2 regions of the Streptomyces sp. CRN 30 genome follow, and region 1 is predicted to be linked to the other one. Evidence: riboswitches for the same ligand, from Rfam matches in the RefSeq annotation. Region 1 holds a riboswitch; the other holds the start of a gene.

What was found. Region 1 has a riboswitch for cobalamin ahead of UW392_RS45485 (cobalamin biosynthesis protein). Riboswitches for the same ligand answer to the same signal wherever they lie in the genome.
Region 2: linked by a shared signal. The riboswitch ahead of UW392_RS38255 (cobalamin biosynthesis protein) and the one ahead of UW392_RS45485 (cobalamin biosynthesis protein) in region 1 are both predicted to bind cobalamin.

Annotation. Positions count from the first base shown of each region.
Region 1 is NZ_JAVRHI010000413.1:581-8,382, reverse strand. It holds gene UW392_RS45490 (cobyric acid synthase) at 1-945, opposite strand, end outside; gene UW392_RS45485 (cobalamin biosynthesis protein) at 942-2,018, opposite strand; cobalamin riboswitch at 2,117-2,260, opposite strand; gene UW392_RS45480 (DUF397 domain-containing protein) at 2,483-2,695, shown strand; gene UW392_RS45475 (hypothetical protein) at 2,958-3,467, opposite strand; gene UW392_RS45470 (helix-turn-helix transcriptional regulator) at 3,509-4,366, opposite strand; gene UW392_RS45465 (hypothetical protein) at 4,765-4,986, opposite strand; gene UW392_RS45460 (inorganic phosphate transporter) at 5,023-6,288, opposite strand; gene UW392_RS45455 (class II aldolase/adducin family protein) at 6,374-7,063, shown strand; gene UW392_RS45450 (alpha/beta hydrolase) at 7,154-7,802, shown strand, end outside.
Region 2 is NZ_JAVRHI010000361.1:27,403-35,204, reverse strand. It holds partial or broken gene UW392_RS38280 (alpha/beta hydrolase family protein) at 1-378, opposite strand, end outside; gene UW392_RS38275 (class II aldolase/adducin family protein) at 541-1,272, opposite strand; gene UW392_RS38270 (lysozyme) at 1,469-2,215, shown strand; gene UW392_RS38265 (inorganic phosphate transporter) at 2,622-3,923, shown strand; gene UW392_RS38260 (hypothetical protein) at 3,957-4,178, shown strand; cobalamin riboswitch at 4,313-4,453, shown strand; gene UW392_RS38255 (cobalamin biosynthesis protein) at 4,556-5,542, shown strand; gene UW392_RS38250 (cobyric acid synthase) at 5,539-7,050, shown strand; gene cobN (cobaltochelatase subunit CobN) at 7,047-7,802, shown strand, end outside.

The sequences.
Region 1 (7,802 bases):
CGCGCGGACCGTGCCGCGCGTCCCCGGTACGACGACGAGGTCCGCGTCGGCCAGCTCCTCCGGCCGGTCCACGAACCGCACGACGACACCCGGCTCGGCGGCCAGCGCGTCCACGTCCGTGAAGTTGGACATCAGCGGCACCGCGCAGACCGCGATCCGCAGCACGTCCTCGCCGACCGGCGGCGCGGTGTTCGACTCGCGGACCGTTCCGCGCAAGGAGACACGGAGCCCGTCCTCCTCGTCGATGCCGAGGCCGTGCCGGAAGGGAAGTACGCCGTAGGTGTGCCGCCCGGTGAGCCCGCGCAGCATCTCCAGCCCCGGTTCCAGCAGCGAGACGTCACCACGGAACTTGTTGACGACGAACCCCGCGACCAGCGCCTGGTCCTCGGGCGAGAGCAGCGCGACGGTCCCGAAGAACGAGGCGAAGACGCCGCCCCGGTCGATGTCGCCGACGACGACCACGGGCAGCCCGGCGCCCCGGGCGATCCCCATGTTCACGATGTCGGTCCGGCGCAGGTTGATCTCCGCCGGGCTGCCCGCCCCCTCACAGATCACCGCGTCATACGTGCCCCGCAGTTCGGCGAGGCACTCGAGGACGGTGCCGAGCAGTCGCTGCTGCCGTCCGCCGTGGTACCCCCGGGCGCTCATCTCGCCGACCGGCTTCCCCAGCAGCACCACCTGGCTGCTGCGCTCGCCGCCCGGCTTCAGCAGCACCGGGTTCATCAGCGCGGTCGGCTCCACGCGGCACGCCTGCGCCTGCATGGCCTGCGCCCGCCCGATCTCCGCGCCCTCGCGCGTCACGAACGAGTTCAGCGACATGTTCTGCGCCTTGAACGGCGCCACCTTCACGCCCTGCCGCACCAGCCACCGGCAGATCCCCGCCGTCACGACGCTCTTGCCCGCGTCGGAGGTGGTACCGGCGACGAGCAGACCCCCACCGCTCATGACGTGCGTCCTCTCCACGTACGGGGTGCACGGGGCGTACGGGATGCGCGGGACGTACGGGGTGCAAAGGATGTACGCGCTGTGCGGGATGTACGCGCTGCGCGGGATATACGCGCTGCGCGGGATGTACGTGCTGTGCGGGCGTCCGCGAGGAGCCGCGCGCCCGCGCACACGCCCAGCGCCAGCCAGGTCACGCGCCGGGAGAGCCGTACCGCCCGGTCGATGTCGGCCGTGTCGACGGCCCGGCCCGCCGCGCCGTTGAGCACCGGCCGGTGCTCCACCCGGCCGCCGTACGAGAGCGTCCCGCCGAGCCGTACGCCGAGCGCGCCCGCGAAGGACGCCTCGACGGGACCGGCGTTGGGGCTCGGGTGCCGCCCGGCGTCGGCGCGCCAGGCCCGTACCGCGCCCCGGGCGTCGCCGCTGGCCACGACGGCCGCCGCGGCGGTCAGCCGGGCGCCGGGCCAGCCGGCCACGTCGTCGAGGCGCGCCGAGGCCCAGCCGAACCGGCGGTGGCGCGGGGACCTGTGTCCGACCATGGCGTCGAGGGTGTTGACCGCCCGGAAGCCGAGCAGGCCCGGCACGCCGGCCACGGCACCCCACACCAGGGCGCCCACCACCGCGTCGGAGGTGTTCTCGGCGACGGACTCCACGACCGCGCGGGCGATGCCGTCGGCGTCCAGGGACTGCGGGTCGCGGCCGCACAGGTGCGGCAGCCGTTCGCGGGCCGCCTCGACGTCACCGGCCTCCAGGGCCCGGCCGATCGCGCGGGCCTCCCGGGCCAGCGAGGTGCCGCCGACGACGGCCCACGTCGCGGCCGCGGTCAGCGCGGCGGAGGCGGCGGGGGAGGACCGTACGGAACGGGCGGCGAGCAACCCGACACCCGCGGCGCCACCGGCGCACACGGCCGTGTGCAGCGCGCCCCGTCCCCGGTGGTCACGCCACAGCACCTGTTCCACGGCACCGGCGGCCCGGCCGAACACGGCGACCGGGTGCCCGCGGCGCGGATCGCCGAGGAGCAGGTCGCCGAGGAGGCCGGCGGCGGCACCGTACGCGAAGACGCGTCCGGCACGCACGGGGTCAGCCGGTCACACGGGAGAGGGGAGTGGCGGGCCTGCGTCCTGAACGGCAGCCGAGCATCGCGTTGTGTCCTCACTCAGGGTGTCCACGCCCTGGTTCGACGAGACCGGCGGTGAGAGTTCCTGACTCCCGGGGAGCACCCCCGGTCACAGTGGCGGGACCGCGCCGGATTCTCACCGGGCTTCCTCTCCAGCCGCCGTACATGGCCCCGGAAGTCCACCACGGTCCGAGAACAACCGTCAACTTGCCGTTGACCTGCGAGGCTGCAGTGTGCTGTGGTCCACAGTGCTGAGCACGCGTCAGGTCGTCAGATCGACGCTTTATGTGCTCTTCCCCGGGCGGGAAGCTGGGAAGACTCCAGGGGAACGGCAGCGCGTGTACATGGCGATGGTGTTTCGGTCGAGCGGCGGGTGACAGCGTGGTGACCGGGTGACGGCCGACGGTGCTGGAGGAGGTGGGTGTGGTCGACAGCGGACTGCCGGGACGCACGTGGTTCAGCAGCAGCTATTCACAGGACGGGCAGGATTGCGTCGAGGTGGCCATCGGCCGGGTGGACGACGGCGTACGGGTGCGTGATACGAAGCGCCGCCGGGCCGCTGTGCTCGCCTTTCGACACTCGACGTGGTGTGGTTTCCTGGCGGGGCTTGTGGACCCGGAATCGCGCGGCGCCTGACCGCCGCGCGGGGGGACGGGAGGTACACGCATGGCAGACCGAGCGGAAGGAACCGCTTCCGCACGTCCGGGATGGCCGGGCGCGCGGAGAGACCGGTTGACCGGGGCGCGGCCGCTGGCGCTGTACTGCTCGGTGGCGGGCATCCTTGCCGTCGGGCTGGGAGCGCTGGCGGCCTTTCTGGTGCCGGGCGACATGGCCCGCGGCTTGGTATGGCTGTCGGTGACGGCCGTCGTGGCCGTGGGCGCGGGACTCTGGTGGGGGCTCACACCCGCCTCGGATCGTCGCCGTGCTCTGAACCGCGCTCTGGCGGCCCTGGAGCCCCGGCGGCGCCCCCGCTGACCGGCTGGGCGGGCTCCGACGTGGTCCGGCCGCGCAGCGCTCTGCCGAGCGCGGCACCCAGTGCGGTGAGGACCGACGCGACGAACGCGCCGATGACGGCGGTGGCGAGCGGAGCCGCAGCGCCGTGCGGAACGCTGGGCGCGGCGCGGGTGGCCAGCGCGATGCTGAACAGCAGGACGCTGCCGCACGCCGTGCCCAGCAGCAGCCGGGCGGAGACCAGCCGGATCTCCCCGGCCACGCGGGCGTTCTCCACCTCGATCAGCGCCTCGGCCCACTCGGGCCGCTGCATGGCGTACGCCTTCAGCGCGTGGTCGTCGAGTGGGGGAGCCCCCTGTTCCGCGGCACCGGACGTCCCGAGGGGATCGGCGGCGGGACCGGTGCCGGCCGGCGCGCGCCACCGCTGCCACCACGCTCGTATTCCGAAGACCGTCATGGGGCCTCCCCCGTCTCGTGCCGGGCCGTCCCAGCCCGGATTCAGCTGGTGGCCAGGCTCTCCCTGACCTCGTCGAGTACTTCGATCACCCGAGCGCCCTCGTACGCCTCGGCGCTGATCTCCTCGAAGTTCTCCTGGTGGCGGGCGACCAGCCCGAAGTCGTCACGGCTGCTCAGACCACCGCCCGGACCCTCCAGGAAGAGCAGATCGTCGTCGTTCTTGAATTCGAGCAGGATGAGGGAGATCGAGACGCTGAAGTGCGCGCCGACGGAGAAAGGCAGCACGCGGATGGTCGTCCTGGGGTGCTCCGTCAGCGTCTTGAGGTGGTCCAGTTGCCGCCGCAGTACCGCCGGACCTCCGATCTGACGCCGCAGCGACGCCTCGTCCAGGACGATGTCGATCTCAGGACCGTCGTCGGTCTCGAAGAACCGCTCCTGCCGGGTGATACGCAGCTCCACCTGCGGGCGCACCCGCGCTTCCCCGGTCTGGGCGGAGAGCAGCGCGGTGGCGTAGTCCTCGGTCTGCACCAAGCCGGGCAGCACGACGGGGTTGTACATGCGGATCGTGTCCGCCGATCCCTCGTAGCCCAGGTAGAGGGCGTACGCCGGTGACACCACCTCGCTGTACTGCGCCCACCATGACGCTCCCTTCGAACCGCGGGCGGCCTCCTCCAGCTCCGTGACCCTGTCGGGCTCCGTGACCCCGTACAGCTGAAGCAGGGCCCGCAGGTCGGTCACGCCGAGGCTGACCGTGCCCTTCTCGATTCTGATCAGTTTGGAGAGTGACCATTCCAGCTGCTGCACGGCATCCCGCTGGGTGAGGCCCGCCTCGTCGCGGGCCTTGCGCAGCTCGATTCGCAGCCTGCGTCGGTTCAGGCTCGGATCGATGTCTCTGGCCATGGTGCTCCCTGCCACGTGTCGTTGTTGACCGGTCGGGCCGCCACCGTCGAATAACAACTGTCAATGAGAATAGGTTAGTTCGACACTTGCGACCAGCGGTGGTCAGTATGACATGTGTCTTTCTGGTCCGGTCGCTTCGCTAGTCCGAATGCGTATGAAACCTGTCAAATGCTGGTGAACGGGATGTGACGGGTGAGGGGAAGGATGTCCGTGTGGCAGAGGTGGCGCAGTGGGATTTCCGGCGCCTGGCGGTGGAGCGAGGAACATTCACAACCGGATCCACGGCGTTCGCTTGACGGCGGCATCCCCCAAAAAGAGCACCACCCCGCCGGGAAGACCGGTGGAACCGGTCCCGACGGGGCAGGGAGTCTTCTGTGGGGTGTGTGTGCCGTGTGTGCTCAGGCGACGATCAGATAGATGCCGTACGCCACAGCCGCCGCGCACGCGGCGAAGCAGGCGTACGCGCCGGTCACCGCGAGCGCCGCGGAGCCGCCCTGCGCGGCGGCCCGCTCCTGGCGGGAGAGGCCGACGATGCCGAGGGTGAACAGGGCCACCAGGCCGACGGTGACCACGAGGCCGACTCCGAAGACGGCGCCGAGGGCCGCCCAGTCGATCTTCATCCTGCTTCTCTTCCGTTCGTGTCCGGCCGGGCGGGCTCAGACGGAGGTGGCGGCCGGGCGGGCCGGGGTCTCGGAGGCGCCGGCGGGGGACGGGACGGCCGGGAGGCCCTCGGCCGCGGCGGCCGTCGGCGGCGGGGTGACGGCGGCCACCGCCGCGGTCACCACCCCGGCGGGCTCCCGCTCGGGCTCCTCGGCGGCAGCGGCACCGGCGGTGACGTTGGTGTGGTCGACGACCTCGCGCCGGGAGATCCGCCAGATCGCGAAGCTGGAGGCGATCAGCAGGACCGCGACGAGCGCCGTGCCCCAGTCGCCCAGACCGCAGACCCACTCGGCGAGCGCGGCGACCAGGGCCGCGGCCGGCAGGGTCAGGCCCCAGGCGACGAACATCCGGGTCGCCGTGGACCAGCGCACCACACCGCCCTTGCGGCCGAGCCCGGCGCCCATCACCGAGCCGGAGACCGAGTGCGTGGTGGAGAGGGAGAAGCCGAGGTGGGAGGAGGCCAGGATGACCGTCGCGGCGCTGGTCTGCGCGGCGAAGCCCTGCTGCGGACGGAGGTCGGTCAGACCCGAGCCCATGGTGCGGATGATCCGCCAGCCGCCGAGGTAGGTGCCGAGCGCGATGGCGAGGCCCGCGGAGAGGATGACCCAGGTGGGCGGGTCGGAGTCGGGGGCCAGCGCGCCGCCGGCCACCAGGGCGAGGGTGATGATGCCCATCGTCTTCTGCGCGTCGTTGGTGCCGTGCGCGAGCGAGACGAGGCCCGCCGAGGCGATCTGCCCGACGCGGTAGCCCTTCGCGGCGGCCTTGCCGTCGGCCTTGCGGCCCAGGGTGAACGTCAGCCGCGTGGCGAGCAGCGCGGCGATGCCCGCGACGATCGGCGCGGCGATCGCCGGCAGCAGCACCTTGGTGACGAGCACGTCGCCGTGGACCGCGCCGACGCCCGCCGAGGCGATCGCGGCACCGATCAGACCGCCCATGAGGGCGTGCGAGGAGCTGGACGGCAGCCCGACCAGCCAGGTCAGCAGGTTCCAGAGGATCGCGCCGACCAGGGCGGCGAAGATGACCTCGGGACGGATGCCGGTCTCGTCGACGAGACCCTTGGAGATCGTGTTGGCGACCTCCACCGAGAGGAAGGCGCCCACGAGGTTCAGCACGGCGGACATGGCCACCGCGACCTTGGGCTTGAGCGCACCGGTCGAAATGGTCGTGGCCATCGCGTTCGCGGTGTCGTGGAAACCGTTCGTGAAATCAAACGCGAGTGCGGTCACCACCACAATCGCGAGGATCAGCGAGAAGCTTTCCATTTACCCAGGCAATCGTTCGAGGTCATTGGCGGCTCGAACGTAAGTAACGTGAGTGAACGGAAGATGAACTGAGGGGGGCGTCGTGGTGACCGGAACTGTGACTGTGCCGGGGTCGCCGAACAGGCGGGTACGTCCGGAGGAAAGGCGTGCCTGGGCGGCGCTCGTGGCGACCGCCCGGCGCACAGTGGCCGACGGGCTCGTCGTCGGCACCTCGGGCAACGTCTCCGTCCGGGTCGGCGACACCGTCCTGGTCACGCCCTCGGGCGTGCCGTACGACCGGCTCACGCCCCAGGATGTGACCGGCGTCGCGCCGGACGGCCGGCAGGTGCTCGGGACGCTCGTGCCGACCAGCGAGCTGCCCCTGCACCTCGCGGTCTACCGGAACACCGGCGCCGGTGCCGTCGTCCACACCCACGCCGTGCACGCCACGGCCGCCTCCACCCTCGTCGACGAACTGCCCCCGGTCCACTACATGACCGCGGCCCTCGGCGGCCCCGTCCGGGTCGCCCCGTACGCCACCTACGGCACCGACGCGCTGGCCGTGCACATGCTCGGCGCCCTCGACGGCCGCTCCGGCTGCCTGCTGCGGAACCACGGCACCCTCACCTACGGCGACTCGCTCGACCAGGCCTACGACCGCACCGCCCAGCTGGAGTGGATGTGCCGCCTGTGGCTGACCGCCTCCGCGGTGCCCGGCCGCACCCCGTCCCTGCTGACGCCGGCGCAACTGGCGGAGGTCGAGGACCGCCTGCGCGGCTACGGACAGCGCGGCTGAGCCGCTCAAGGGGCCGGCGGGCCCCGCCCGGCCCGCCCCGGTCGCCCGCTCCGGTGGCTTACCCCGCACTCCGCCGGGAAACTGGAAGCTGTGCGCACCGTCACCGCAACGACCGCTGCCGTCACCGCGGCCCTGGCAGCCGGCGCCGCGAGCGTCGCCGCCGGGCGCCTCGCCAGCGACGCCGCGCTCAAGGCGTCCCCCGGCCGGCCCCTGCCCACCGAACCCCGGCTCACGGTGCACGGCACCGCCGCCGGGCAAGTCACCCTCACCCGGGACCTGGCCGCGCTGCGCCCCGGCCGGTACGGACTCGCAGGCGACGGCTCGCACGCCGTCGTCGGACCCGTGCTGACCGGCGCCCAGCACCCGGCCGACACCGTCGTACGCCGCCTCGAAGGCGTCACGCACGGCACCCTGGCCCCCGGCGACAGGGCCTGGCTGACCGCCAACCTGTACGTCGGCACCCCCCGCACCGCCCTCGGCCTCGACCACACCGACGTCGAGATCCCCGGCGACCTCGGACCCCTCCCGGGCTGGTTCCTGCCCGGTCCCCGAGGCACCTGGATCATCGCCGTGCACGGCCTCGGCACCACCCGCGAGCACGCCATGAACCTCCTGGGCCTGCTCCACCGCCTCGAATTCCCGACCCTGGCGCTCGCCTACCGCGGCGACGCCGGCGCGCCCCGCCAGAGCGACGGACTGCGCCACTTCGGCGAGAGCGAGTGGCACGACCTGGACGCCG
Region 2 (7,802 bases), on a different contig from region 1:
GCGCGGATCACCGGTGTACAGGTCCGGGGTGAGCCACACCTTGTCGCCGGGCGCGAAGCCGCCGTGGACGACGTGCTCGAGCCGGCGGACGACCGTGTCGGCGGAGGACCGGACCGTGTCCAGGACCGGGCCGACGACCGCGCGGGAACCGTTCGAGGCCAGTCCGTACCGGCCCGGCCGCAGCGAGGCGAGGTCGCGGGTGAGGGTGACGCGCCCGGTCTCCGTCGCGTGGACGGTCAGGCGGGGTTCGGTGGGCAGCGGTCCGCCCGCCGACGCCTTGAGCGCGGCGTCACTGGCGAACCGGCCGGCGGCGACGCTCGCCGCGCCGGCCGCGAGGACGACGGTGGCGGCAGCGGCCGCCGCTTCGACTGTGCGCACGCCCTCAGTCTCCTTTCCGGCGGTACGGGCGGCCAGCGGGAGAACGGGCCGGGACGGACGGCACCGAAGGGCGCGGGGACCGGACGGCACTCACCCACCGCCGTCCGGGCCCCGCGCACCGGCACTCACCCACCGGCGTCCGGTTACCCCACCGGCCCCGGGTTACTCCGGCTGCCCGTAGCCGCGTAGCCGCTCCCCCACCTCCGCCACCTGCTCGTGGCTCAGCAGCGCGGGTGACAGTCCGGGCACGGAGGACGCCGTGAGCCAGACCCGGCACATCCATTCCAGCTGGGCCGTGCGGTCGTACGCCTCGGCGAGGCCGGCCCCGTACGCGACCGTGCCGTGGTTCTGCAGGAGGCAGGCGGTACGGCCGCGCAGGGCGCTGAGCATGTTCTCGGCCAACTGCGAGGTGCCGTAAGTCGCATAAGGGGCAACCCGGACGGCTCCGCCGAGCGCCGCGGCCATGTAGTGGATCAGCGGGAGCTCCCGCACGAGCGTGGAGACGGCCGTGGCGTGGACGGCGTGCGTATGGACGACGGCGCGGGCTCCGGTCGTGCCGTAGACCGCGAGGTGCAGGGGCAGCTCGCTCGTCGGACGGAGGGAGCCGAGGACCTGGCGTCCGTCCAGGTCCACGCCCACCACGTCATCGGGCGTCAGCCGCTCGTACGGCACGCCGGTGGGTGTGACCAGTACCGTCTCGCCCATACGTACGGAGACGTTGCCCGACGTGCCGACGACCAGACCGTCGGCCACCGTCCGCCGGGCCGTGGCCACGAGCGCGCCCCATGCCGCCGCCACGTCCTCCGGCGCGCCCCGCTCGCACACCTCCAGCACGCCCGGTCCGCCCGCACTCGTCCCCCAAGGGCCGCTCGCGTCCCCTCGCTCCTCAGTCATGCCGCGATCCTGCCAGGCCGGGCGGGGCGGGGCGGCGGAAGAGGGGAGTGTAGGGCGGAACGCGACCGTCCGGCAGATTGGATGTACGTATACGTCACCCTCTTGTGTGGATTGGCCGGTGATCGACCGAGATTCAACGATCTTCCAGTAATCTCTGGACGATTTGTCGTACGCGCCGCCATTTCCGGGGGGAAACATGGCCCGTGACCGCCAGCCGTCCCGACACCGTTCCCGACTCATCGCGTCGTCCGTCACCGCCCTCGCCCTGGGCGGGACCCTGCTCGCCGAGATCCCGGTCTCGGCCGCCGGCAAGCCCAGGGGGCACGACGTCTCCTCGCACCAGAAGGACGTGAACTGGTCCAAGGCCAGGTCCAAGGGCGCCAGGTTCGTCTACGTCAAGGCGACGGAGTCGCACACCTACCTGAACCCGCACTTCACCCAGCAGTACAACGGCTCCCGCAAGGCGGGGCTGATCCGCGGCGCGTACCACTTCGCCGTGCCGAACAAGTCCTCCGGCAAGCGTCAGGCCGCCTTCTTCGTGCGCAACGGCGGAGGCTGGACCGGCGACGGCTGGACGCTGCCGCCCGCGCTCGACATCGAGTACAACCCGTACAGCAAGAAGAAGAAGTGCTACGGCATGAGCAAGGCCAGGATGGTCAACTGGATCAAGGCCTTCAGCAGTGAGGTGAAGCGGCTGACCGGCCGCCGCCCCGTGATCTACACGAACACCAACTGGTGGAACAAGTGCACGGGCGGCAGCTCGGCGTTCGCCGCCGACCACGCCCTCTGGGTGGCCCGCTACAACACGGCGAGCGCGGGGCAGCTGCCGGGCGGCTGGACGTACTGGACGATCTGGCAGCACGACAACAGCGGCCGCCTGCCGGGCGACCAGAACCTCTTCAACGGCTCCCTGGCCCAGCTGAAGCGCTTCGCAAGGGGGTAGCCGGTCCGGTTCGCCGGCGCCGGGGCGGCCGGGAAGGACACCGGAGACGGTGGACACCGGCAGGAGGGCCCGCCGCCCGGGCGACGGAGAGGGTGGCATGCGTCACCCGTAGGACGTGGCATGCGTCACTCGCAGGACGAGGGGCCGGGAGGTGGCGCGGGGCCGGTCGGAGGGCGGCCCCTCGCTCGGGGCCACCCCATCGATGCGGAGGGTGAGATTCCACCTCCGTTCGAGGCCTCCCGGCCCCTCATCACCGCTTCCGGCCCGGCTCCGGCCGCCCGACCGACACAAACGGAACCATCACACCCCGATTCGCTACACCACCCGGTCCGACCCAGTTCATCTTCCGTTCACTCAGATTGCTTACGTTCCACGAGCCACTGACGTCCCATAGAAGACCGGGTAAATGGAAAGCTTCTCGCTGATCCTCGCGATCGTGGTGATCACCGCGCTCGCGTTCGATTTCACGAACGGTTTCCACGACACCGCCAACGCGATGGCCACCACCATCTCCACCGGCGCGATGAAGCCCAAGGTCGCGGTGGCCATGTCCGCCGTCCTCAACCTTGTCGGCGCGTTCCTGTCCATAGAGGTCGCCAACACGATCTCCAAGGGCCTTGTCGACGAGAGCGGCATACAACCGGAGGTGATCTTCGCGGCGCTCGTGGGCGCCATCCTCTGGAACCTGCTCACCTGGCTCGTCGGCCTCCCCTCCAGCTCCTCGCACGCCCTGATGGGCGGCCTGATCGGCGCCACCATCGCCTCGGCCGGCATGGGCGCGGTCCACGGTGACGTCCTCGTCACCAAGGTGCTGATCCCCGCCGTCGCGGCCCCGATCGTCGCGGGTGTCGCCGCCATGATCGGTACGCGGCTCACCTACAAGCTGGGGAAGCACGCGAGCGAGAAGGCCACCTCCAAGGGCTACCGCGCGGGGCAGATCACCTCGGCGGGCCTGGTCTCGCTGGCCCACGGCACGAACGACGCCCAGAAGACGATGGGCATCATCACCCTGGCCCTGGTCGCCGGCGGCGCGCTCGCCCCGGACTCCGACCCGCCGGTGTGGGTCATCCTCTCCGCCGGTGTCGCCATCGCGCTCGGCACCTACCTGGGCGGCTGGCGCATCATCCGCACCATGGGCAAGGGCCTGACCGACCTCCAGCCGCAGCAGGGCTTCGCCGCCCAGACCAGTGCGGCGACCGTCATCCTGGCCTCCTCCCACCTGGGCTTCTCCCTCTCCACCACGCACTCGGTCTCCGGTGCCGTGATGGGCGCGGGCCTCGGCCGCAAGGGCGGCGTGGTCCGCTGGTCCACCGCCACCCGGATGTTCGTGGCCTGGGGCCTCACCCTGCCGGCCGCGGCCCTGGTCGCCGCGCTCGCCGAGTGGGTCACCGCCTTCGGCACCTGGGGCACCACCGTCGTCGCGGTCTTCCTGGTCGCCTCCAGCGCCGCCATCTGGGTCGTCTCCCGCCGCGGCGAGGTCGTCGACCACACCAACGTCAACGGCACGGACGAGCCCGCCGGGACCGCTGAGTCCGCTGGTTCCGCCAGGACTGCCGAGACCGCCGAGGGTGCCGCCGCCCCGTCGCCGGCCGCGGCCGGTCCGGTCACCCACGACCTGGCGGTCACCATCCCGGCCCAGTCCGACCCCGCGGCCACCCCGGCCGCCCCGGCCGCCGCCGGCGCTTCGTCCTCGTCGGCCACGGTCTGAGCACCGGACCCGAGTCCAAGGAAGTAACCCACCATGCACATCGACTGGGCAGCCCTCGGCTCCGTCTTCGGAGTCAGCCTCGTGGTCACCGTGGCCCTCGTCGGCCTCTTCGGCCTCGGCATCATCGGCCTCTCCAAGCGGGAGACGGCGACTGCGTCCGGGAACTCCGCCGCCGTCGCGACCACCGCCGCGTACGCGTGCTTCGCGGCCTGTGCGGCGGCGGTGGCGTACGGGATCTATCTGATCGTCGCCTGACGGCGCACACCCTGTGAGGGCGCCCCGGGTGCCGGCTAGGGCCGGCACCCGGGGCGCCCTCGTGCCGTGTCCGCTGTGGCGGGAGATGTGTGCCTTCGCACACTGCCCCGTCGCAGGTCAACAGCAAGTTGACTGGAATTCGAGGCCCGTGGTGGACTGCCGGAGCCAAGTACGACGGCAGGAGAGGAAGCCGGTGAGAATCCGGCGCGGTCCCGCCACTGTCACCGGGGTGCGCCCCCGGGAGCCAGGAACTCTCACCGTCGTTTTCGTCGAACCAGGGCGTGGACACCCTGAGTGAGGACATACCGCCATGCACGGCTGCCGCCGATCGAGCTCCCCCAGCGACGTTCCGCCCGTCCCCACGGTCGGCTGAGCCGATGCGGGCCGAACGCGTCTTCGCGTACGGCGCCGCCGCCGGCCTCCTCGGTGACCTGCTCCTCGGCGATCCCCGCCGCGGGCATCCGGTCGCCGTGTTCGGGCGGGCCGCGGGTGCCGTGGAACGAGCGCTGTGGCGGGACCACCGGGGACGGGGCGCGCTGCACACCGCCGTGTGCGCCGGCGGCGCCGCGACCCTGGCCGCCGTCGCCACCCGGGCCGTCCGTACCTCTCCCGTCGCCTCCGTCGCGCTGACCGCCGCCGCCACCTGGGCCGTCGTGGGCGGAACCTCGCTCGCGCGGGAGGCCCGGGCCGTCGGGAAGGCGCTGGAGGACGGTGACGTCGAGGCCGCCCGCGCGCGGCTGCCGCACCTGTGCGGGCGCGATCCGCAGGCCCTGGACGCCGACGGGATCGCCCGGGCCGTCGTCGAGTCCGTCGCCGAGAACACCTCCGACGCCGTCGTCGGGGCCCTCGTGTGGGGCGCCGTGGGCGGGGTGCCGGGGCTCGTGGGCTTCCGGGCCGTCAACACGCTCGACGCCATGGTGGGGCACCGGTCGCCCCGGTACCTGCGGTACGGGTGGGCCTCCGCACGCCTCGACGACCTCGCCGGGTGGCCGGGGGCGCGGCTGACCGCCGCGCTCGCCGTGGTCTCCGGCGGCGCTCCGCGCACCGCCGTGCGCGCCTGGCGCGCGGACGCGGGCAAGCACCCGAGCCCCAACGCCGGGCCGGTCGAGGCCTCCTTCGCGGGCGCGCTCGGCGTACGGCTGGGCGGCACCCTCTCGTACGGCGGGCGGGTGGAGCACCGGCCCGTGCTGAACGGGGAGGGGCGCGCCGTGGAGGTGCGGGACATCGAGCGGGCCGTCCGGCTGTCGCGACGGGTGGGCTGGCTCGCGCTCGGCGTGTGCGCGGGCGCCCGGTTCGCCGCCCGCGCGGCCGGGACTCTCACGAAGGGCTCACCGAAGGGCTCACCGAAGGGGCGTACGTCATGAGCGGTGGTGGACTGCTCGTCGCCGGGACCACCTCCGACGCCGGCAAGAGCGTCGTCACGGCCGGTATCTGCCGGTGGCTGGTCCGGCAGGGCGTGAAGGTCGCGCCGTTCAAGGCGCAGAACATGTCCCTCAACTCGTTCGTCACGCGCGAGGGCGCCGAGATCGGGCGGGCGCAGGCCATGCAGGCGCAGGCGTGCCGCGTGGAGCCGACCGCGCTGATGAACCCCGTGCTGCTCAAGCCCGGCGGCGAGCGGAGCAGCCAGGTCGTGCTGCTGGGGAAGCCCGTGGGCGAGATGAGCGCCCGCGGCTATCACGGCGGACGGCAGCAGGCACTCCTCGGCACCGTGCTGGACTGTCTCGCCGAGCTGCGGGGCACGTATGACGCGGTGATCTGTGAGGGGGCCGGTTCGCCCGCGGAGATCAATCTGCGGCGGACCGACATCGTCAACATGGGCATCGCGCGGAACGCGCGCCTGCCCGTCCTCGTCGTCGGCGACATCGACCGCGGCGGCGTCTTCGCCTCCTTCTTCGGGACGGTGGCCCTGCTCTCGCGCGAGGACCAGGACCTGGTCGCCGGGTTCCTCGTCAACAAGTTCCGGGGCGACGTCTCGCTGCTGGAACCGGGGCTGGACATGCTGCACGGGCTCACCGGGAGGCACACGTACGGCGTCCTGCCCTTCCAGCACGGCCTCGGCATCGACGAGGAGGACGGGATGGCGGTGTCGCTGCGCGGCGCCGTGCGCGAGTCGGCCGTCACCGCCCCCGTGGGCGAGGACGTGCTGCGCGTCGCCGTGTGCGCCGTCCCGCTCATGTCCAACTTCACGGACGTGGACGCGCTGGCCGCCGAACCGGGAGTCGTGGTGCGGTTCGTGGACCGGCCGGAGGAGCTCGCCGACGCGGATCTGGTCGTGGTCCCGGGCACGCGCGGGACCGTCCGCGCCCTGGAGTGGCTGCGCGAGCGCGGGCTCGCGGACGCCCTCGCGCGCCGGGCCGCCGAAGGGCGCCCCGTGCTCGGCATCTGCGGCGGCTTCCAGCTCCTCGGCGAGCACATCGAGGACGAGGTCGAGTCCCGCGCCGGGCACGTGGAGGGGCTGGGCCTGCTGCCCGTCCGGGTGCGGTTCGCCCGCGAGAAGACCCTCACCCGGCCGGTGGGCGAGGCCCTCGGCGAACGGGTCGAGGGGTACGAGATCCACCACGGCGTCGCCGATGTCCAAGGGGGAGAGACCTTCCTGGACGGTTGCCGGATCGGCCGGACCTGGGGTACCCACTGGCACGGGGCGCTGGAGTCCGACGGCTTCCGGCGGGCCTTCCTGCGCGAGGTGGCGGCCGCCGCGGGCCGCCGCTTCGTCCCGGCCCCCGACACCTCCTTCGCCGCGCTGCGCGAGCAGCAGCTCGACCGGCTCGGCGACCTCATCGAACACCACGCGGACACGGACGCGCTGTGGCGGCTCATCGAGTCCGGCGCGCCCACAGGACTGCCCTTCATCGCACCGGGAGCGCCCGCATGAGCACTGTGCTGTTGTTGTCGACCGCCGACACGGACCTGCTGGCGGCCCGTGCCTCCGGCGCCGCCTACCGGATCGGCAACCCGACCCGCGTGGACGTCACCGAGGAGCTTCCGGGGCTCCTGGACGGCGCGGACGTCGCCGTCGTACGCCTCCTCGGCGGCAAGCGCGCCTGGGAGGACGGGCTCGCGGCGCTGAAGGCGTCCGGCGTCCCGACCGTGCTGCTCGGCGGCGAGTCCGTGCCCGACGCCGAACTGATGGCCGAGTCGTCGGTCCCGGCGGGCGTGGTCGCGGAAGCCCTGCGCTACCTCGTCGAGGGCGGCCCGGAGAACCTCACCGAGCTGGCACGCTTCCTCTCCGACACCGTGCTGCTGACGGGCGAGGGCTTCGAGGAGCCGCGGAAGATGCCGGAGCACGGCGTCCACGGCGACCGGGCTCTCCTGGACGGCCGTCCCACCGTCGGCGTGCTCTTCTACCGGGCCCACGAACTGAGCGGCAACACCGCCTTCGTCGACACCCTGTGCGACGCGATCGAGGCCCAGGGCGCCAACGCGCTCCCCGTGTACTGCGGTTCGCTGCGCGGCGCGGACGAGGGGCTGTACGAGATCCTCGGGCAGGCCGACGCCCTGGTCGCCACCGTGCTCGCGGCCGGCGGCACGCACGCCTCGCAGGCGTCGGCGGGCGGTGACGAGGAGGCCTGGGACATCGGGGCGCTCGCCGACCTGAACGTCCCGGTGCTCCAGGGGCTCTGCCTC